Regions from separate parts of the Pseudoalteromonas maricaloris genome, predicted to be linked through region 1. Evidence: predicted binding sites of a transcription regulator. Region 1 holds the regulator's gene; the other holds the start of a gene.
What was found. Region 1 encodes NrdR, which represses ribonucleotide reductase genes. Its sites were predicted from a motif close to AAACACNANATNTNGTGTTT; they were not measured.

Region 1 (11,839 bases):
CAAACCAACTCCTAGCTAAAATGCTCAAAACCAAGCCCTGCGAGCTGGTAAGGTTGACCTTTTTTGAGCAATTGAATTTCGCCATTATTAGCCGTAATTTGGCCAATGCAAACTGGCTCAACACCATATTGCTTCAATCTGGTTTCCACGGCATTTTTGTTATTATCATTGACCGTGAAGAGTAACTCGTAGTCATCACCAAAACCGAGCGCGAGCCGCATGCGTGCATCTTCATCAAGACTTGAGCGCAGCGCATCAGATTGTGGGACTTTATCGGCATTTATCTTAGCGCCAACTAACGAGCTACGTAAAATATGCTTAAGATCCGCAAGTAGACCGTCTGAGATATCGATTGCTGAAGTAGCAAGCCCTCTAAGCACTTGGCCAGCTGCAACCCGTGGCGCTGGGTAGTGAAACTTTTCAAGCGCCGCTTTGTAATGTTTTGGCTCAAGCGTCCAGTCCTGCTTTCGCGCTTCAATAGCAAGCCCTGCGTCACCAAGTGGACCTGTTACATAAATCCAATCACCCACTCGCGCTCCTGAGCGCTTGAGTGCTTTACCAGTTGGTACAATACCTTTTGCACATATAGTGATAGTCAATGGACCTTGCGTTGTATCGCCACCTATTACTTGTACGTTATAGTACTCGGCGATTTCATGCATGCCTTCGGTGAAGGCCTCTAACCACTCCAAGTCAGCGTTGGGTATGGTTAAACCAAGTGACACCCAAGTAGGTTCCGCGCCCATTGCAGCTAAGTCGCTAAGGTTTACCGCAATCACACGATGGCCAAGCGCCCGTGGTGGAATATCTTCAAAAAAGTGCACACCCGCAACTAGCGTATCCGTTGTTACCGCAAGCTGATTGCCAGCAGGAACTGAAACTAAGGCGCAGTCATCACCGATCCCAAGCTCTACATCTCGACGAATAATACCGCGGCCTTTAAAGTAGTGATTGATTAGCTCAAATTCTTTCATACACAAAAAAGCCGGCCAAGGCCGGCTATTCCTATAGTAAAGCTTATTTGCGAATAAACTTAACCGCTTTGTCCAGTACACCGTTAACGAATTTGTGGCTTTCTTCAGCGCCAAACATTTTCGCTAACTCAATACCTTCGTTGATAGCCACTTTGTATGGCACATCTTCACGGAATTTAAGCTCATAAGCACTAACACGTAACACGGCAAGCTCAACCATATCCAATTCTTCAAGTGGACGAGCTAAATGCGGACGAATTGCTTCGTCTAGCTGCTTTTGGTTAACAACAACACCACGCGCTAAGTCTTTGAAGTATTCTACATCGACTTTCGTTACGTCGTTTTCGATCAGCATTTGCTGTTCGATATCGGCAATTGGGTTACCACTTAGCTGCCAAGAATAAATAGCTTGTAAAGCAAGTACACGTGCTTTGCGTCTAGCTGCTGGTTTCACTGAGATTCCTCTTAAATTTGCTCTAGCACGTTCACCATTTCTAGAGCTCCAAGGGCGGCTTCTCCCCCTTTGTTGCCCATTTTAGTGCCCGCGCGCTCGATAGCTTGCTCAATGCTTTCGGTAGTAAGTACACCAAAAGCAACTGGGATGTCATAATCTAATGAAACGCTAGCTAAGCCTTTGTTAGACTCGTTAGCAACTAAATCGAAGTGTGGCGTACCACCACGAATAATCACACCTAGCGCAATAATCGCGTCGTGCTCTTTTTTCATCGCAACGCGTTTTGCTGCTAGTGGTAGTTCAACCGCTCCCGGTACATATACAACCGTGATGTCTTCATCGCTAACACCACCGGTACGTTTTAATTCATCTACAGCGCCTTCAAGTAAGCTGCTACCGATAAAATCGTTAAAACGTGAAATGACAATGGCAAATTTTTTGCCAGGAGCGTATTTATTACCTTCGATTACTTTCATTAGATGTTCCTAATCTGTATGAGCAATTGCCAAATTGAGGCGCATGATAGCACAGTAATGTGGCAATCGCCTACTATCTGAATATAGGCGATTGCGATCAATTTGGCATTTTGGAATTATTTTGGTTCGACGTATTCGACCACTTCTAAGTGGAAACCAGACAGTGCATGATATTTTTTAGGTAGACTCATTAGGCGCATTTTCTGAATGCCTAAATCAGCCAAAATTTGCGACCCCACACCTACGGTGCGCGAAGTACCTTGGAATTTACGGTAGTTCACCTGTTCACCCGCATCTTCCGCAGCAAATGCCTTAACCAGCGCTTCCATCTCTTCGCTGCGTTCTTGCTTACCAAGAATGACTAATACACCTTCGTTGTCGGCGATGTGCTTCATGGCACTTTGCAGTGTCCAGCTTCTATCCGCGCTGCGATCTGAATGAAGAATATCGTTAAACGTGCTTTGCAGATGCACACGTACTAAATTGGCTTCTTCCGATTTTATCTCGCCTTTTACCATCGCATAGTGAAGTTGATTATCAATGGTGTCTTTGTACGTCACTAGATTAAACTCACCAAACTCAGTAGGCAGTCTACACTCTGCTACTTTTTCGATAGTGGTTTCGTTTAAATTACGATACTCAATTAAATCAGCAATGGTGCCGATTTTAATATCGTGTTCTTTTGCGAATACTTCTAGTTGTGGGCGACGTGCCATAGTGCCGTCTGGATTTAGAATTTCAACAATCACAGATGCAGGTTCCAATCCCGCCAAACGTGCTAAATCACATCCAGCTTCAGTATGGCCTGCACGCGTTAAAACGCCGCCTGGTTGCGCCATGATTGGGAAGATATGACCAGGTTGTACAATATCTTCAGGCACCGCACCTTTGGCAACTGCAGCTTGCACTGTACGAGCACGATCTGCCGCTGAAATCCCCGTCGTTACGCCTTTCGCAGCTTCAATAGACAAAGTAAAGTTGGTAGAGAACTGAGCGCCATTGGTTTTCACCATTAGTGGCAAGTTCAGCTGCTCACAGCGCTCCTGTGTCATGGTCAAACAGATTAACCCGCGACCATATGTTGCCATGAAATTAATTGCATCTGGTGTAATGTGCTCTGCTGCAATGATCAGATCACCTTCATTTTCTCGGTCTTCATCGTCCATCAAAATAACCATTTTACCGGCTTTAATGTCCGCGATGATTTCCTCAGCACTATTTAAACTCATAGTTTTCCCATTTTTACTTTGTCTGTGGCTACTTTATAAAGCCAGCTTTCGCCAATAGACTGGTTGTGAGAGTGGACTCGCTGGCAGCGCTTGGCTCACCCTGAATTAGTCTTTCGAGGTAGCGGGCGATTTGGTCAACCTCTAGGTTTAGTTTTGACCCGACTTGAAAACCTGCAATCGTCGTTTCTTGCGCCGTGTGTGGCACTATGGTCAGTTTAAAGCGATTTTGTTCCACGGCATTGACCGTCAAACTGATACCATCAATGGCAACCGAACCTTTATACGGAATATACTTCATTAGCGATGATGGCGCGGCTAACCAATAGTCAGTCGCTCTGGCATTAGCGGTTATCTCAACCACTTCAGCAATACCATCCACATGGCCTGACACCAAATGACCGCCTAGACGTGAAATCGGCTGCAGTGCCTTTTCAAGATTTACCTTTTGGCCTTGTTGGTACTCGGCAAAACGCGTCAAACTTAAGGTTTCGTTAGAAACATCGGCTTTGAAGCCATCATGAAACTTCTCAGTTACGGTCAGGCAAACCCCGTTAGTGGCAATACTATCACCCAAGTTTACATCGCTCATATCAAGAGATGTCGTGGTCACACGAACAATTAAATCGCCGCCCTTGAGCTGCAATTGAGTTAATGTTCCTGTTGCTTCGATAATACCTGTAAACATTTTACTTCTCTTTAGTCGCGATAAGTTTGAGATCAGGCCCCACTTGGCAAACGTCGCCAAACACTAACTCTGGTATTTGCGACATGGCACTCAGTGGCGTGGTGTTAAACAGCCCTTTTCCAGCGCCAATTATTTTCGGTGCCAAATAGACGATATATTCATCGATTAGCCCTTGTTCATGCATTACCCCCGCAAGGGTGGCACCGGCTTCTAGCCAAACATAATTACAGTGCTTTTCAGCCAGCTTGTTGAGCACGGCTTTTAGGTCGAGCTTACCGTTGATTTCAGGCACGACAATTTGCTCTACGAAATGAGGCCATTGCGCTGAATTATCAATAGTACGGCGAAAAATAATCACCGGAGATGTAATTTTAAATAGCGCAAGATCTGGTGTCAGACGATTTTGTGAGTCAATAATCGCACGTATCGGCTGGCGTAGCTCAGATTGAGGATAATCGATGTCTTGCAAAGACTCCTCACGAACATTGAGTCTGGCGTTGTCTACCATAACCGTATCCGCTCCGGTCAAGACCACACAGCTCTGCGCGCGGTGGCGCTGTACGTCTAAGCGCGCTTCCGCTGAGGTAATCCACTTGCTCTGGCCATTGTTTAGTGCGGTTTTACCATCAAGAGAAGCGGCAAGCTTACAAGTCACGAACGGCAACCCATACTCCATTCGCTTCAAGAATCCGGTATTCAGTGCCCTTGCTTGTGGCTCTAGCAAACCAAAAGCCGTTGCAATTCCTGCGGCTTCTAACATTGCCAATCCACGCCCTGCAACTTGTGGGTTGGGATCAACCATGGCAGCAACCACTCTGCTGACGCCTGCATCAATCAGACCTTTTGCGCACGGCGGCGTTCTGCCATAGTGACTACACGGCTCAAGCGTTACATAGGCAGTTGCACCAGCGGCTTTAGCTCCAGCTTGCTTAAGCGCATGCACTTCAGCATGGCCTTCACCTGCTTTTAAGTGCGCGCCTTCGCCGACGATTTCACCGTCTTTTACGATCACACAGCCGACGTTTGGATTGGGTGTTGTGGTGTATTTACCGCGCTTTGCAAGCGTGATGGCGCGGCTCATGTAATCAAGGTCTTGCGCTGTGAACTGGCTCAATCCCCCAACCTCGCAATTTCTTCACCAAACTCACGAATATCTTCGAAAGAGCGATATACCGAAGCAAATCGCACATAAGCCACTTTATCGAGCTTTTTGAGGGCTTCCATAATACATTCGCCAATCATGTCGCTTGGTACTTCGCGTTCACCAGTACCACGAATTTGAGATTTAATCTGGTGTACTACTTCTTCAATTTGTTCAGTGCTGACGGGACGTTTTTCCAGCGCTCGGTGCATGCCATTGAGTAACTTATCCTCATTGAAAGGCTCCCTGGTACCATCTTGCTTTATCACGCGCGGCATTAAGAGCTCTGCGCCCTCGAAGGTAGTAAAGCGTTCGTGGCATAAAATACACTCACGACGGCGACGGACTTGGTGGCCGGAAGCAACCAAACGTGAATCTATCACTTTGGTATCTTTGGCTGTACAGAATGGACAATGCATAGACGCTCTCGTTGACTCAAAAACAAAAAAGGCCGCTTGAATGCGGCCTTAATCATAACAAAAAACTGCTTTTTTGTGAGCGAAATTATGCGTAAACAGGTAATTTAGCGCAAATTGCTTTTACTTTTTCTTTCACTTGTGCCTGTACAGACTCATCATTGATGTTGTCTAGTACGTCACAGATCCAGCCAGCAAGCTCTTTCGACTCAGCTTCTTTGAAGCCACGACGAGTGATCGCAGGAGAACCGATACGCAGACCAGAAGTAACGAACGGTGAACGTGGATCGTTTGGTACAGAGTTTTTGTTTACTGTGATGTTTGCACGGCCAAGCGCAGCATCTGCATCTTTACCTGTGATGTCTTTATCAATCAGGTCAAGTAGGAACAGGTGGTTTTCAGTTTTGCCAGAAACCACTTTGTAACCACGCTCCTGAAGTACCGCAACCATAGCTTGTGCATTTTTAACCACTTGCTCTTGGTATGACTTGAACTCTGGCTGTAGTGCTTCTTTGAACGCAACCGCTTTTGCAGCGATAACGTGACATAGAGGACCACCTTGACCGCCAGGGAATACCGCAGAGTTTAGCTTTTTGTAGATTTCTTCATCATCACAAGCAGAGATGATAAGACCACCACGAGGACCCGCTAGCGTTTTGTGCGTTGTTGTTGTTACAACGTGTGCATGAGGCACTGGGCTTGGGTAGATACCAGCGGCAACTAGACCTGCAACGTGCGCCATATCAACAAGTAGGTAAGCGCCTACTTTATCAGCGATTTCGCGGAACTTCGCCCAGTCAACGATCCCTGAATATGCAGAGAAACCACCGATGATCATTTTTGGCTTGTGCTCAAGTGCTAACGCTTCAACTTGCGCGTAATCGATTTCACCAGTTTCTTCGTTTAGACCGTACTGAATAGCATTGTACGTTTTACCAGAGAAGTTTACGTGTGAACCGTGCGTTAAGTGACCACCGTGAGCAAGGCTCATACCTAGCACAGTATCATGTGGCTGAAGTAGCGCTTGGAATACCGCCGCGTTTGCTTGTGAGCCTGCGTGAGGCTGAACGTTTGCGTAAGTCGAACCAAATAGCGCATTGGCGCGGTCAATCGCAAGTTGCTCAACCACGTCTACGTGCTCACAACCGCCGTAGTAACGCTTACCTGGGTAACCTTCAGCATACTTGTTTGTTAGCTGAGAACCCTGCGCTTCAAGTACACGTGGGCTACAGTAGTTCTCAGAAGCGATAAGCTCGATGTGCTCTTCTTGACGTGAAGTTTCTGCTTCAATCGCTGCAAATAGTTCTGGGTCAAAATCTGCAATATTCATGTTACGTTCTAACATGGTTTCTCCTAGGTAAACGTAAGGGTATTTTTAAAGACAATCTAGCATCACAAGATAACCAGTTTGCCTATGAAATCAGCATGGGCATATTTAAGCAGGGATTGAATTTATTTCACACCCCTATCGCGATGATATTTTTTTATTTAAACATTAATATTTTAAATAAGACAACCTAAGTTGCATTTGAAAAGCTAATATAGTCTTGAAATTGACCTTATCTGAGTGGGCGTTCTACCCACTCAGACAGGCTCTCTGATTTAGTTGAGTTTTGCTAACATTGCCGCCTTCAAAGCATCATAATCTGCACTAAGCGGCTCTGCCAAACATGGTTTTTGCAATGCATCGTTCAACGGTTTAGGCATATCAAGCTGCTGATTTAAAACACCTTCTACAGATTCTTTAAATTTCGCAGGATGCGCAGTGGCAAGGAAAATTCCGGTTTCATCCGCTTGAGAGTCCAGCGCTAATCCCTCGTAGGCTATCGCAGTGTGCGGCTCAGCCAAGTAACCTTTGTCATGTAATTCTTGCATTACCGCCTGAGTCCGCGCTTCTGACACCGAACGTGAATAAAAGTCATGTTTGTTAAAATCCCCTCTTTCTAACATGATTTCAACACGAGGCCAGTTATTAGGTTTACTCACGTCCATCGCATTAGAGAGTGACTCTAAAGTGTCGTTTGGTTGCCACTCACCCGAGGCAATGTAACGGGGCACAGTATCATTTTGGTTTGTCGTGGCACTTAACTTAGCAATAGGTAATCCAATCGCCGCCGCAATCATTGCTGCACAGACGTTGCCGAAGTTACCACTTGGCACTGAAACATGTACTTTATCACGCTGCGATTTAGGTAATTGCGCTAGCGCTTCAAAGTAATAACACACTTGTGCCACTAAACGACTGATGTTGATGGAGTTTGCCGAATTAAGACCAAGCTTTTGCTTTACTTCGTCATCAAGGAATGCAGACTTTACCATCGCTTGGCAGTCATCAAAGCTGCCATCTACAGCATAACAATGAATGTTTTTCCCAAGTGTTGTAAACAACTTTTGTTGGGCAAGCGAAATTTTGCCATGAGGATAAAGGATCACCACATCGACATTTTCTTTTTCGTAAAATGCATGGGCAACGGCGGCGCCCGTGTCACCACTTGTTGCGGTGAGGATAGTCACGCGCTCACCTTGATTAAACATGCTAATGCATTCCGCCATAAAGCGGCCGCCAAAGTCCTTAAACGCCAGTGTTGGTCCATGAAAAAGCTCTAAACAATGCTGATTTTTAGCAACTTCGACTAACTTAGCTGGGAAATTAAAGGCGCGTTTTACCATCGCATCGAGCGTATCTCGTGGTAGTTCATCGCCAATAAGGTGATGTAGTACCTTGGCACTACGCTCAGCAAAAGGTAATTCAAGTAGTGCATCAACATCCGCAATACGCTCAAATGTAGGAGGAAAAAAAACCCCTTGGTTACGACCTAAACCAATTTTTACCGCTTCAACAAATGAAACAACCTGATGTTCGTCTTTTAAATTCACTAATTTCATTACTTTTGATCCTTTAATTCTCTTGTGCCTTGCGCATCTAATCGGCAAATATGGCTAAAACCCGCTTCATTAATGTAATTTTGTTGCAACCATTGCTGCACTGCATTTGCCTGTTGCTCAGACTTACAAATAGCAAATAGTGTGGGCCCTGCCCCTGAAATACTCACCAGCTCGGCACCTAAAGCTGGTAGCGCGTCTTTTGCCTCACTAAAGCCAGCAATGAGTGGCGCTCTCGCTTCCTCGGCAATACTGTCTTTCATCATCGACAGTGCTTTATCAAATTGACCTGACTGCATCAATAAACAAAAGCCCGACAGTCGCTGGGCAAATTCCACCGTATGATGCAAAGAAAATTGCTGCGGTAGTGCTTGTCTTGCTTTCGCTGTATTCAATGCAAAGCCAGGATATGCAATAACATAAAACCAGCTTTCATCATGCGCAACGCTGATTGCTTTACTTGGAATGCAGTCCGCAGTCAGTTGTAGTCCACCAAGGTAGCATGGCGTGATGTTGTCGTAGTGACGACCACCACTGACCTTTGCTTCAAAGTCGGCCATCAATTCAATGAGCGCCTCTTGGCTTAATTGCGTATTGGCAAAATCATTGAGTGCAGCAAAAGCGGCAACCACAGAGCATGCACTTGAGCCTAAACCTGAACCAACAGGAAGGCCTTTATACAAAGTCATGGCAACCGCCGGCATGTTGGGTGCCACATGCTGTTTGAAGTGCTGTAAACACTGAAACGCCAAGTTGTCTTTAGGATCGGCGGAGAGCTTTTCGGCATATGGACCAATACAGTTGAACGTATCACGCTCTGCGGCTTCAACGCTGACCTGATCACCCAGTAAACTGCCATCAATAGGCTGGAGCGCGGCGCCAAGGGCATCAAAGCCAACACAAAAATTACCCATTGACGCTGGTGCATAAAACGTTTTCATAACTCCTACCTCGACAGCGTTTTTAGGATATCAGCAAATACGCCTGCAGAGGTTACCTCTGCGCCCGCGCCATAACCTCTGATCACAAAAGGCTTTGGTTGATAATATTGGCTCAAAATAGCCAGTGCGTTTTCACCATCGCGAATATCGTACAGAGCATGTTCTTTTTCTACCGCTTCAATGCCAACGCGGCATTTACCGTCAACAATTGAACCGACATAGCGTAGCACTTGGCCTTGTGCTTTGGCCGCCGCAATACGCGCTGCGAAAGCATCATCTAATTGCGGTAATTGCGCCATAAATTCATCAACACTGGCGCCCTCAGCAAACCCTTCAGGTAATACAGATTCAACTTCAATATCACTGAGCTCCAACGGCAGTCCCGATTCACGGGCAATGATAAGCAGCTTACGAGCGACATCCGTACCAGATAAGTCATCGCGCGGATCTGGCTCTGTAAAACCACTCTGTTTAGCTTTCTCTGTCGCTTCCGATAGCGATAAACCATCCGACAATACGCCAAAGATATACGAAAGCGAGCCAGACAAAATACCACTAAATGACAGCAATTCATCTCCTGCGCCAAACAGCAGTTTAAGGTTGTCTAATACAGGGAGTCCGGCGCCAACGTTAGTTTCGTATAGAAAGTGACGACGCTTAGCTAGTGCAGCCTGTTGTAGTGACTGATAATACTCATAGCTGCCGGTATTGGCTTTTTTATTAGCCGCAACGACATGAAAGCCCGCATTAAGAAAGTCTAAATAGCCATCGGCAACGAATTGAGCCGCACTACAATCGACAATCACAGGGTTAATCAAATGATTTTGTCTAACAAACTGGCTCACCTGTTGTAAATCAAAGCCCGACTCCGCTTTCTCAAGCGCCAGCTCCCAGTTATCAAACGGTACGCCTTCTGGGTCTAAGTAACACTTACTTGAGTTTGCAATGCCATAGAGATTCAAACGGATATTGCGTTTTTCAAGCCATACTTGCTGCTTATGAAACTGCTTCATTAATTCTTGACCCACTAGACCGCAGCCAATCAAGAAAACATCGATGGATGGCACGTGCGTGAAGAAGTTTTCGTGACACACTTTTACTGCATCTTGGCAAAGTTCACCGTCAACCACCGCCGAAATAGAACTCTCCGTTGAGTCCTGCGCGATGGCAACAATATTCACCTGAGCCTGCGCAAGTGACGCAAAGAATTTGGCCGCAAGACCTTTGTGCGCTTTCATGTTGTCGCCAACCAAAGTAACGATAGCAAGATTACGTTGCACTTCAATTGGGTCGATTAAACCTGCTTGCGTTTCAAGCTCAAATGCCTGCTCAAGCGCAGCCAGCGCAAGTGTTAAGTCTTGCTCATGGACACAGAAACTGATGCTGAATTCACAAGAAGATTGCGTAATAAGTACGATGGATACGTTATCTGCTGCCAGTGCAGAAAAGACCCGAGCAGCCATGCCAACCTTGCCTTTCATTCCAGGTCCTGCCACGGTCAGCATAGCCAGTTTATCAAGACTCGAAAGCGCTTTTACTGGAGCCTCGCCACCGCCTTGAGCACAAATCAGTGAACCTGGCACTTCTGGGTCATGAGTATTTTTAATTTCACAAGGCACATCTGCTTTGGCGCAAGGTAAGATTGTTTTTGGGTGCAGCACTTTAGCGCCAAAATAAGATAGCTCCATGGCTTCTTTATAAGATAGCACGTCGACCTTAGTCGCTTTCTTTATCAGGCGAGGATCTGCACTGTAGACGCCATCAACGTCAGTCCAGATTTGGCAGATTTCGGCTTCAAGACACGCAGCAGCGACAGCCGCAGAGTAGTCAGAACCATTGCGACCAAGTGTTGTTAGCTCGCCCGCTTCATTGCTTCCCGTAAAGCCCGCCATGATATAAAAACGCGACGCTTGGGCACGTACTAATTCTGCAAAACATAGCTTACTTAGCTTAAGGTCAACCTCGGCATCAAGATACCCGCCCTGCGTTTTTACACAAGCGTCAGCATTGAGTGCCACTGAATCTGATTGCAGCATAGTGTCCATCAGCGCAACGCTAATGCGTTCACCAAAACTAATAACATAGGCTCTTGCTTGATCTGGGCAATGTCCCAGTAACTTGGCTCCATCTAATTTATTCTTAAGTAATTCAAAGTCAGGCCAGCCTACAACACCACCGTACACCGCTTGTACTTCATCGTATAAGCCTTGGCTGCGGGAAGTAAACGACTGCCACTGGGAGTCAAACGCTTCTCCTCGTCCCGCCAAATCAGCAAGCTCAACGAGCTGATCTGTCATGCCACCGGGAGCCGACAGCACGATAAGCGCTTGTTGTTGGCCATGGTCTTTAACTAGCTCTCTGACTCTTTGTAAACAGGCAAAATCTTTGAGGGAAGACCCTCCAAACTTTAGTACTCGCATCATTTTTCCTCATTCCAAAAATAAAAAAGGCCTGTGTTCTTAGTGAACACAGGCCTTTTTCAAACTCGCACTGACCTATGCCACTATCCCGTTAGGATGGTGGTTGTAATAATGGTCGTAGTGATAATATTCGTTTTCATAATTTTAGAGTGCCTGAAGTTTAGCCGCGCTGTCAATACGAAAGAGCAAAATAGATTATGCAAATTTTTAATAGTGACAT
Region 2 (11,839 bases), 1.1 Mb from region 1:
TGATCACCTTCTAGCTCATAACCAAGCCCTAGTTCATAGGTGCTGGTTGCGATATGAATGCCATTTGAAAGCAATTCGGCGGTTAATGGTGCGCGCTCCGAGCGAGACAGCGAAACGGCAACGTTTTGGCCTTCAGCAAAGTCGTACACACCACCAATAGACAAGCTTAGATTGGTCATTTCTAGGTCATAAGAAATAAACCCATTATCTAAGTTACCACCATGGTCGTGATCTTCTTCATATACTTCTAGCTGGTTGCCTTTGCTTGATAACTGGTAGTCTTCAATACGAGCACCTAACTCAAGTGTGAAGTCTCCAAAACGACGTTCTTCAAGGATATAAAGTGCGTGCGTTTTGGTATTGGTCGATGGTGTAAAAGCTTCTTCACCGTTCGCGGCGTAATCGCTGTCGGAGAAATGATAACCAACAGTGCCGTGCCATTCACCTAAGCGGTGCTCTGCAGTTAAGCGTAACTCGGTTGTATCATTTTCAAATACAGTACCTATGTTTCCATCTTCAATTTCAGCATGTTCGTAATCGGTGTAGCCGACACGTAGACCAACAGATTCAAGCCAATCACTGTGTACTGCATAATTTACAAGCCCTTGCCAACGGTCTTGCTTTACTCGAGCAAATACGGATTCTTCTTCGTGGTCTTGCCCTTCTTCTTCATGCTCGTGATCATGGTCATGACCAATATGAGAGTGAGCAGGAATGCCGTAGTCGGTATCAACACGGCCATAAGAGAAACCAACGGTCAGATGATCGCCGACGTAACTTGTACCTAAATTAAATTGCTCAGAGTCGATAAAGGTATTATCGACGCGATTGGCGTACTCTGTTTCATGTTCTTCTGCTTCGTGGGCATGATCTTCGCTTTCATGTTCATGTTCATGCTCGTGTTCTTCATGTTCGTCGTGTGGAAGCGCGAAATTAGGGGTTTCATAGTCACCACCTTTACGCTTAACGCCATCGAAATGGAAGTTAAAGCCGTCAAAGCCTGATTCTAATAACACCGCATAGGTATTGGTATTTGAGTTGGTATCATGGCTATAGTCGGCTGCGCCCTGAAGGCTTTCGATCACATCAGTCGGAATACGATTATCAACGACATTAACCACACCACCTATTGCACCTGAGCCGTATAGTAGGGTAGCTGGGCCTCTTAGCACTTCAATCTGTTGCGCTGCAAGCGAGTCGTTGGTGTTGGCATGATCAGGACCAACGCGCGAGGCATCGCTACTGTCTAACCCATTTTGCGTGATTTTGACTCGCGGTCCATCTAAGCCACGGATAATAGGGCTTGAACTTACCGGACCAAAGTAACTAGCATTGATCCCAGGTTGGCCTTTTAGTGTTTCACCCAGTGTGGGTTTTGCACGGTTTTTTAGTTCATCACCGCTTAATACACTCACTGGAGAGGTCATTTCCATACTATTTTTGTGCAGGGCAGAAGAATAAACAACTATGCTCTCAACGGACGTTGGTGTTAGCTCAACACGTACGAAACCTTGTTCTTCGGTAACATTAATACGATGGTCTAAGTAGTTTGGCTTTGAGATATGAAGCTGCGAGTCAGCATCGAGCTCAATCGTAAATTGGCCAAATTTATCTGACTTTACCGATTTGCTTTTGCCATGAAGGTGGATAGTGGCGTTACTGAGCGGTTGGTTGTTTGCATCAACAACTTTACCTGTTAGTTGTGCAGCATAAGCTGGCGCTGCACCTATTATTGAAATTAATGCGCTGGCGATAAGAGACTGCTTAAACATATTTTTATTACCACGAGTTAGGTTATGTATTGAACGAGTGAGCTGTTCGACTAATAGAGTGATAATATAACACTACAAATTTTGCGGATCAATAACGTTATACTATAACTTAGTTATTGTTGAAATTAGAATTACAGCTATAGTTAAAAAACAAGCTAAAGTGAGCACAACATAATGAACAAGCCATTTGTTTTCAAGGCAAGGATTAAGGTTGCTGACTTATTTCACCATAGCCACCATGAAGAAGCGTTTACTACCGCCATGTTGTCAAAAGAAAGTAGCGAGCATTTTGCGATGAAATTGCTTGGGATCTGCGCACTGTCTTTTGATAAGCCGGCAAAGTGGAGCAAGGCGGAGAAAAAATATTGGCCGGATGTATGGCTAGAAGATGACAACGAACAGGTTGAAGTTGCTTTGTTTATTGGTACCTTAGAGGTCGATGAGATACTCAAGTATGAAAAGCTTTATGCTAAGGTTGTGATATTGTGTGCTGACGGTGAGCAATGGTTTGAAGAGCGTCGAGCGCAATTGCAGTTTATTGGATCTTTCTCTGTGTTTAGTATTCCTAAGGACTTTGTGGTTGAATTGTGTGAAATGCTGACGCGAAGTTTGCATTGGGATGTGATTTTTGAAAATGGGGCGATGAGTGTTACTGATAGTGAACACTACATTCGTACTCAAATTACCAAGCTGATTTAACGTATTAGTTAGAGATAACGGCTATTAGACAAGTTGTTATCTCTTGGGTTTTGGTTATTTATGGCAACTCTATTTTAATATGGCTTGTGGGTCTGCTACAACACAATAAAACTTCCCCATCTCTCACAAAAGCAAGTGGCTCGTTTGCGTACTGTGTTTGTCCTTCGATGAGCTTGGCGCGGCAGGCGCCGCAAAAACCCTCGCGACATTGATAGGGGACTTCGATATTTGCGGCTTCAAGGGTTTCAAGTATCGAAGACGAAGAAGCCACATATTCCAGTGGCTCCTCAATATTCTCAACCTGAATTAGGAAGGATGGCTTTTCAACCATTACAAGTCGAAATCGCCAAAGTCAGAGGCATCTACTTCAGAGTCGATTTGTCCAACAAGGTATGAGCTGATCTCAGCTTCCTGTGGTGCAACCTGAACATTGTCAGAAACAAGCCAAGCATTGATCCACGGAATAGGATTCGATTTGGTCTCAAATTGTGTTGGTAAACCAACTGCTGCCATACGAATATTTGTGATGTACTCAACGTATTGACACAAAATATCTTTGTTTAGGCCAATCATTGAGCCGTCTTTAAATAGATACTCAGCCCATTCTTTTTCTTGCTCAGCTGCTTCAACAAACATCTTAATCGCTTCGTCACGGCATTGTGCTGCCACGATAGACATTTCAGGATCATCTTTGCCTTCTTGCATGATATTCAGCATATGCTGTGTGCCAGACAAATGAAGCGCCTCATCACGAGCAATTAGCTTGATGATCTTGGCATTACCTTCCATAAGCTCTCGCTCAGCAAAAGCAAACGAGCAGGCAAAGCTCACGTAGAAGCGGATCGCTTCTAAGATGTTTACCGACATGATGCAAAGGTACAGGAGCTTTTTCAGCTCAAACAAGTTAATGACGACCGTTGTGCCGTTAATTTCATGTTTACCTTCACCGTACTGATTATAAAGGCTTACCTTTTCAATCAGTTCGTCGTAATACTTGGTCACTGCATCCGCTCGTTCAACAATTTTGTCATTGCCCACTATGTCGTCAAAGATCACTTCCGGGTTTTGCGTCACATTACGAATAATGTGAGTGTAAGAGCGACTGTGGATCGTTTCACTAAACGCCCAAGTTTCGATCCAAGTTTCAAGTTCAGGGATGGAGACGATCGGCAAAAGTGCAACGTTAGGAGAGCGACCTTGAACACTGTCTAGCAATGTTTGATATTTTAGGTTGCTCAAAAAGATATGTCTTTCGTGCTCAGGAAGTGCCTGAAAGTCCAATCTATCCTTACTTACATCTACTTCTTCTGGACGCCAGAAAAACGATAATTGCTTTTCAATTAGTTTTTCGAAAATAGGGAACTTCTGTTGGTCGTAGCGAGATACATTAACTGTTTGCCCGAAAAACATCGGTTCTTTTAATTGGTCGTTATGATTTCTGCTAAACGTAGAATATGCCATAAATGTGTTACTCAATACCTAAAAAAGCGGGTGAAGACCACCCGCATAAAAAGTTATATCTTACAAGCGCCGCCTTCACAGCCATCGTCTTCTGCTTCTGGTTTCAACTCATCTTGAGCATCCGAAGCACCGTCGCGGGTATTATGGTAGTAAAGTGTCTTAACACCAAGTTTGTACGCGGTGAGTAAGTCTTTTAGCAATAGTTTCATAGGAACTTTACCCGCTTCAAACTTACTTGGATCATAATTGGTATTTGCAGAGATAGTTTGATCGATGAACTTCTGCATAATACCAACTAGCGCAAGGTAACCATCGTTAGATGGAATATCCCAAAGTAGCTCATAGTTGTCTTTGAGGCGGTCGTACTCAGGTACAACTTGTTTCAAGATACCATCTTTACTTGCTTTAACACTGATATGACCACGAGGTGGTTCAATACCGTTTGTTGCATTTGAGATTTGCGATGATGTTTCTGACGGCATCAAGGCTGACAACGTTGAGTTACGCATACCATGTTCTTGGATACTTGCTCTTAATGCATCCCAGTCAAGGCGTAATGGCTCTTCACAGACTTTATCAAGGTCACGCTTATAGGTATCTATTGGCATGATACCTTGTGAGTAGGTCGTCTCGTTAAACTTAGGACAAGCGCCACGTTCTTTTGCCAGTTCATTCGATGCTTTCATCAGATAGTATTGGATCGCTTCAAATGTTCTGTGTGTTAGGCCGTTAGCACTACCGTCTGAGTACTTAACGCCATTCTTTGCAAGATAATAAGCAAAGTTAATCACACCGATACCCAGTGTACGGCGTCCCATCGTTGCATTGTACGCAGCAGGAACAGGGTAGTCTTGATAGTCTAATAGGTTATCAAGTGCGCGAACCGCAAGCTCTGCTAACTCTTCTAGCTCATCTAGAGACTTGATGGCACCTAAGTTAAATGCTGAAAGCGTACAAAGTGCAATTTCACCTTCAGGGTCATTTACATGGCTTAACGGCTTCGTTGGTAGTGCAATTTCAAGGCATAGGTTTGACTGGCGGATCGGTGCAACCTTAGAGTCAAACGGACTGTGTGTATTACAGTGGTCAACGTTTTGCAGATAAATACGACCGGTGCTCGCACGTTCTTGCGCAAACATTGAGAATAATTCAATCGCTTTAATGCGTTTCTTACGAATAGACTCATCTTGCTCGTACTTAACATACAGTTCTTCGAATTTATCTTGATCTTCAAAGAATGCGTCGTAAAGACCTGGCACATCTGATGGACTAAATAGCGTGATATAGTCGTCTTTAATTAGGCGGCTATACATGGTTTTGTTGAACTGCACGCCATAATCTAAATGACGCACACGGTTCTCTTCAACACCACGGTTATTTTTTAGTACTAATAGGTTTTCAACTTCAAGATGCCAAAGCGGGTAGAATAGGGTAGCTGCGCCACCACGCACACCGCCTTGAGAACAGCTTTTAACAGCCGTTTGGAAGTGCTTATAAAACGGAATACATCCTGTGTGGTACGCTTCACCATTTCTGATTGGGCTACCTAGTGCACGAATACGACCTGCGTTAATACCAATACCAGCGCGCTGACTGACGTATTTTACAATCGCAGAAGAAGTTGCGTTGATTGAATCTAGGCTATCAGCACATTCAATCAGTACGCATGAACTAAACTGACGTGTCGGCGTACGAACACCCGCCATAATTGGCGTTGGTAATGAAATTTTGAATGTTGAAACCGCATCGTAGAATCGCTTAATGTAATCTAGACGCGTTTCTTTCGGGTAGTTTGCAAACAGGCTAGCAGCTACAAGAACATATAAGAACTGCGCACTTTCATAGATTTCACCCGTTACGCGGTTTTGTACAAGGTACTTACCTTCCAACTGCTTAACAGCTGCATAGCTGAAGTTCATATCTCGACTATGATCGATGTAGTTGTTTAGCTCATCAAACTCTGCTTTTGTGTAATCAGTAAGAAGATGCTGATCATAGCGCTTGTCTTCAACCAGCTTTACCACATGGTCGTGTAAGTGCGGCGGCTCAAAACAGCCATAGGCTTTCTTACGCAAGTGGAAAATAGCCAAACGAGCGGCTAGATACTGATAATCTGGAGACTCTTTTGAGATCAGATCGGCTGCAGCTTTAATAATCGTTTCGTGGATATCACCAGTACGAATACCGTCATAAAACTGGATGTGTGACTTTAATTCAACCTGAGAAACTGAGACGTTATCTAGGCCTTCTGCCGCCCATGTAATGACACGATGGATCTTATCTAGATCTAACGGTTCTTTGCGACCGTTTCTTTTGCATACAGATAGCTGTTGGTTCATGTTATGTGCCTGTATTCCTTAGGAACGCGCTTTAGATATCGCACGAATATAAAATTGTTTAGCAAACCACCACTATATATGGTGCCCTAGTGGCTAGGGATCACAAGATAGTGGGGTTGACGTGAATTTGCAAGAGAACAACTCGGGCAGAATTGTGGATAAGTTTGGGATAATTTATTTATGTAAGTATCCACTAACCTATGACAATCCACTTATCTGCCCACAAAGAAAAATCAACAAAAAGATGACGCTTTTCAGCAAAAATAAAAAAAAATTCTAACTGATTTTTTTCTACACAAATTCGTATCTATTATAGCAAAAACACAATATATGGTGTTTTATTTTTCTATCAACACTAAATATGCGATAACGTGTCTAATGGGTTAGTAAGATAGAGATCCGCATGCCAAGACTTAGCTTCAGCTTCAGATGGAATGAATCCCCACATTGCCGCTGCACTAATCATTTTTGCGGATTTTGCAGCAATAATGTCTCGCTCAGCATCGCCAACATAAATACATTGCGCTGGTGACACCCCCAATTTTGACGCCACTAACAGTAAAGGCTCGGGATTAGGTTTGGCCACCGCCAGTGTATCTCCGCATACTACTGTCTCGATCTTTGCAAGTTCAGGGATCTGTTTTAGTAGCGGAAGTGTTAAAAACTCAGGTTTGTTGGTCATGATCCCAATCTGAATCTCTTTTTCTAGAAGTGCCGCTAATAACTCACCAATTTGCGCAAAGCATTGGGAATGTACAGATAAATTCGCCAGGTAGTAGTCGAGTACACCTTGACGTAAAACCTGAGTGTCGTAGTGCTTTAATGACTCACCAAATCCTACCTGCAACATCGCTGCTACGCCGTTTGAAATCGCACTGCTATATACCTGTTTGCCGACAGTAGGCATTTTATTAGCAGTTAAAACGTGGTTTAGTGCAGCGCCCAAATCATCACTGGTATCCAGCAAGGTGCCGTCTAAATCAAATAGTACCGCTTGGATCATGCCAGCTTCTCAAAGTGTAGAATGTAGTTAACTGAAACGTCTTTCGTTAAGGTAAATGTTTTGCCGATAGGGTTGTAGTTAATCCCTGTCGCAGCTCTAACTTTGAGGTCGTACTTTTCAGCCCAGTCAATTAAGGTCGAAGGGCGAATAAACTTATCATGCTCATGCGTGCCTTCAGGAACCATTTTAAGCAGCTTTTCAGCAGCGACGATAGCTAGTAAATACGCTTTTGTAGTTTTGTTTAAGGTAGAAAAAAATACATGACCGCCGGGCTTAACTAGCTGTGCGACTGAACGAATAATGGATTCTGGGTCTGGTACGTGTTCTAGCATTTCCATGCAAGTTACTACATCGAATTCACTTTGGTGCATGGCTGCGAATTCTTCCGCTGGCACTTTTTGATAGTCTACGTTAACGCCGACCTCTAATGCGTGGAGCTTTGCGACGTTAAGCGGCTCTTGCCCCATATCGATACCGGTTGCATTTGCACCCAGCTTAGCCATGCTTTCTGTTAAAATCCCGCCACCACAACCGACATCCAATACTGTTTTTGCAAATAGGCCTTCACACTTATCGTTAATAAAGTCCAATCTCAACGGGTTAATGTCGTGTAATGGTTTAAACTCTCCCTCTCGGTCCCACCAGCGCTCTGCTATTTCTTCAAATTTAGCGATTTCATTAGGGTCTACATTTTGATGTTCGGTCATAAAAAACTTCCTCGTCGAATTGAGCGCATTATAAAGGGGATTAGATAAAAATAGCACCTGTAAAACGGTAAAAAGTGTGTTAGCATGCTTGACGAATTTTATAATAAACAAAGCCCCCGCTGATACTCTGAGGCAATTCGGCTATTTTTTGAAGCGCGTTTAATTGGCGCTTCAGCAGAAAGAGCAATTTGATATTCAGATAGCATCTCAACACAAGTTGTAGTGTGACACAAAAGGGGTGGACACTGAAGGAAAGTGGAGTCAAATGTCTGATCTCGCCAATGAAATCCTGCCAGTCAATATCGAAGATGAATTAAAAAATTCATACCTAGATTATGCAATGAGTGTAATCGTAGGTCGTGCATTACCTGACGTACGTGACGGCCTAAAGCCTGTTCACCGTCGTGTATTGTTCGCGATGAATGAACTTAAAAATGACTGGAACAAACCTTATAAAAAGTCAGCTCGTGTAGTTGGTGACGTAATCGGTAAATATCACCCGCATGGTGATAGCGCGGTTTACGATACTATTGTACGTATGGCTCAGCCTTTCTCTCTACGCTATATGCTCGTAGATGGACAAGGTAACTTTGGTTCTGTTGATGGTGACTCTGCAGCTGCGATGCGTTATACCGAAGTACGTATGGCGAAAGTCGCTCACGAGTTACTTGCTGACCTTGAAAAAGAAACCGTTGATTATGTACCAAACTACGATGGTACAGAGCAAATTCCAGATGTGTTACCAACTAAAGTGCCTAACCTATTGGTGAATGGTTCATCTGGTATCGCGGTTGGTATGGCGACCAATATTCCACCTCACAACTTAACTGAGGTGATCAATGGCTGTTTGGCTGTGATCCAGAATCCAGACATCACTATTGAAGAGTTAATCGACTATATTCCGGGTCCTGATTTCCCGACTGCCGCCATCATTAGCGGTAAAAACGGCATCGAACAAGCCTATAAAACAGGCCGTGGTAAGATCTATATCCGCGCGAAAGCTGAAATCGAAGTCGATGAGAAAACAAACAAAGAAACCATCATCGTTCATGAAATTCCTTACCAAGTTAACAAAGCAAGACTAATCGAAAAGATTGCAGAGCTTGTTAAAGATAAAAAGGTTGAAGGGATCAGTGCACTACGCGACGAGTCTGATAAAGACGGTATGCGTATTGTTATTGAAATCAAACGCGGCGAAGTCGGTGAGGTTGTACTAAACAACCTATACGCTCAAACACAACTACAAACTGTGTTTGGCATCAATATGGTTGCACTAGATAACAACCAGCCCAAGTGTTTCAACCTGAAAGAAATGCTTGATGCGTTTATTATTCACCGTCGTGAAGTGGTAACGCGTCGTACTGTATTTGACCTGCGAAAGGCAAGAGACCGAGCGCATACGCTTGAAGGCCTCGCAATTGCGCTAGCCAACATTGACCCAATCATTGAGCTTATTCGTAAGTCACCAACTCCAGCAGAAGCGAAAGCGGCGCTAACTGCACGAGCTTGGGATCTTGGTAACGTTAAATCAATGCTTGAGCGTACTGGCGAAGAAAATGTTGCGCGTCCAGATTGGTTAGCGGAAGAATTAGGGATCCGTGATGGTCAGTACTATTTGTCTGAGCAACAAGCCCAAGCAATTCTAGACTTAAGACTACACAAATTAACGGGTCTTGAGCACGAGAAAATTCTAGCAGAATACAAAGAACTGCTCGATTTAATCGCTGAGCTACTGTACATCCTTTCTACTCCAGAGCGTTTGATGGAAGTGATCCGCGATGAGTTAGTTGAAATCAAAGAAACGTATGGTGATGAGCGTCGCACAGAGATCACTGCTGCTGCGCACGATATCAGTCTAGAAGATTTGATCAACGAAGAAGACGTTGTAGTGACGCTTTCTCACGAAGGCTATGTGAAGTATCAACCTCTTAGCGATTACGAAGCTCAGCGTCGTGGTGGTAAAGGGCGATCTGCAACTAAGATGAAAGATGAAGACTTTATCGAACGTCTACTCGTTGCAAATACTCACGATACAATTCTTTGTTTCTCCACTTCTGGCCGCTTGTATTGGTTGAAAGTTTACCAGCTGCCGCTTGCATCACGTGCGGCGCGCGGTAAGCCAATTGTTAACTTGTTACCACTCGAAGCTGATGAGCGTATTACGACAATTTTACCAGTTCGTGAATACGAAGAAGATAAGTTTATCGTCATGGCAACGGCAAGTGGTATCGTTAAGAAAACACCTCTGACTGCATACAGCCGTCAGCGTGCAAGTGGTATTATTGCTATCAACTTGAACGAAGGCGATAGCCTGATCGGTGCTAATATCACTACAGGTGAAAATGACATCATGCTATTTACTGAGCATGGTAAAGTTGTACGCTTTAACGAGAAGCAGCGAGATTCAGAAACAGGTGAAGTGAAGCGCGACCCTGAAACTGGCGAAGAAATGTTGGCTTTACGTCCGATGGGCCGTACAGCAACCGGTGTTCGTGGTATCAAGATGCCTGATGACGTGAAAGTGGTATCACTAATCGTACCACAAGGCGATGGTGCAATCTTGACCGTAACTGAAAATGGTTATGGTAAGCGTACACCGCTTGAAGAGTACCCAGCGAAGAGCCGTGCAACACAAGGTGTTGTGTCAATCAAAGTAACTGAAAGAAATGGTTCTGTGGTTGGCGCGGTTCAAGTTGATGATAACGATGAAATCATGTTGATCTCAAACCGTGGTACGCTAGTTAGAACGCGTGTAAACGAAGTTTCTACGGTTGGCCGTAACACCCAAGGTGTTATTCTGATCCGTACAATGGAAGAAGAAAAGGTAGTAGGTCTTCAACGCATCGAAGAAATTGAAGTGCAAGAGTTGTCTGAAGGTGACATTGCAGAGCTAGAAGGTGAAGCAACACCTGCTGCGGGATCTGACGCAGAGGAATAAAAAAATCCTACCCAAAAAAAGCGACTTCGGTCGCTTTTTTTCTTTCTGTCAATTTTTTCAATCTGTTCCTCTATGACAAGAGCCTGAAGCCTGATAAATTAAGGCTACCAACAATCCGACGTTTTAGTCGGGCAGCCCACTGTTCATCCTAAAAGTCATGAGAATAACGCTATTCTTTGGATGATCTAGATTATTTGGAATGAGGAAAAATATGACGGTTTATAATTTTTGCGCGGGTCCTGCGATGTTACCTGTTGAAGTTATGAAAAAAGCGCAAAAAGAATTTCTAGATTGGCAAAATCTGGGTGTTTCGGTGATGGAAGTGAGCCATCGTTCGGCACCGTATCTCGAAATGGCAAAGCAATGCGAAGCAAGCTTACGTCGTTTGATGAACATCTCTGATGAATTTGAAGTCCTGTTTATGCATGGTGGTGGCCGAGGTCACTTTGCTGCTGTACCGTTAAATCTACATGTAGATGGTGTACCTGGCGTATATATCGAGAACGGGATCTGGTCTACCGGTGCGACGAAAGAAGGTGAAAAATTCACGCAAACGCATGCGATTAATATCCGTACTGACGAAAATGGTCAATTCGACATTTTACCTGTCTCCGAATGGAAGTTACCAGAAAACGCTTCATATATTCACTATTGTCCAAACGAAACCATCGACGGTATCGAAATCTTTGACGTTCCAAAGCATGCAACCGCACCAATTGTAGCGGATATGTCTTCCAATATTTTATCTCGCGAAATTAACGTCGATGACTTTGATTTGATCTATGCTGGTGCACAAAAAAATATCGGTCCTTCAGGGCTCAGTATCGCCATTGTACGCAAGACGTTATTGAAGCGTGAAGGGTTGCCAAGACCTGCTATACTTGATTACGCCATTGAGGCTGATCAGCAAAGCATGTACA

Region 2: nrdA (class 1a ribonucleoside-diphosphate reductase subunit alpha) is a predicted target of NrdR. The motif match lies at 6,339-6,358, and genes of this name have one in related genera.

What each region holds. Positions count from the first base shown of each region.
Region 1 is NZ_CP024625.1:3,075,616-3,087,454, forward strand. Features, by position in the region: gene CTT31_RS13595 (phosphatidylglycerophosphatase A family protein) at 1-3, opposite strand, end outside; gene thiL (thiamine-phosphate kinase) at 12-974, opposite strand; gene nusB (transcription antitermination factor NusB) at 1,018-1,428, opposite strand; gene ribH (6,7-dimethyl-8-ribityllumazine synthase) at 1,440-1,904, opposite strand; gene ribBA (bifunctional 3,4-dihydroxy-2-butanone-4-phosphate synthase/GTP cyclohydrolase II) at 2,021-3,133, opposite strand; gene CTT31_RS13620 (riboflavin synthase) at 3,162-3,818, opposite strand; gene ribD (bifunctional diaminohydroxyphosphoribosylaminopyrimidine deaminase/5-amino-6-(5-phosphoribosylamino)uracil reductase RibD) at 3,820-4,932, opposite strand; gene nrdR (transcriptional regulator NrdR) at 4,929-5,378, opposite strand; gene glyA (serine hydroxymethyltransferase) at 5,464-6,720, opposite strand; gene thrC (threonine synthase) at 6,978-8,261, opposite strand; gene thrB (homoserine kinase) at 8,261-9,199, opposite strand; gene thrA (bifunctional aspartate kinase/homoserine dehydrogenase I) at 9,205-11,619, opposite strand.
Region 2 is NZ_CP024625.1:1,967,198-1,979,036, forward strand. Features, by position in the region: gene CTT31_RS08490 (TonB-dependent receptor) at 1-1,772, opposite strand, end outside; gene CTT31_RS08495 (YaeQ family protein) at 1,947-2,471, shown strand; gene yfaE (class I ribonucleotide reductase maintenance protein YfaE) at 2,530-2,802, opposite strand; gene nrdB (class Ia ribonucleoside-diphosphate reductase subunit beta) at 2,802-3,932, opposite strand; gene nrdA (class 1a ribonucleoside-diphosphate reductase subunit alpha) at 3,986-6,271, opposite strand; gene CTT31_RS08515 (HAD family hydrolase) at 6,627-7,274, opposite strand; gene ubiG (bifunctional 2-polyprenyl-6-hydroxyphenol methylase/3-demethylubiquinol 3-O-methyltransferase UbiG) at 7,271-7,981, opposite strand; gene gyrA (DNA gyrase subunit A) at 8,247-10,919, shown strand; gene serC (3-phosphoserine/phosphohydroxythreonine transaminase) at 11,131-11,839, shown strand, end outside.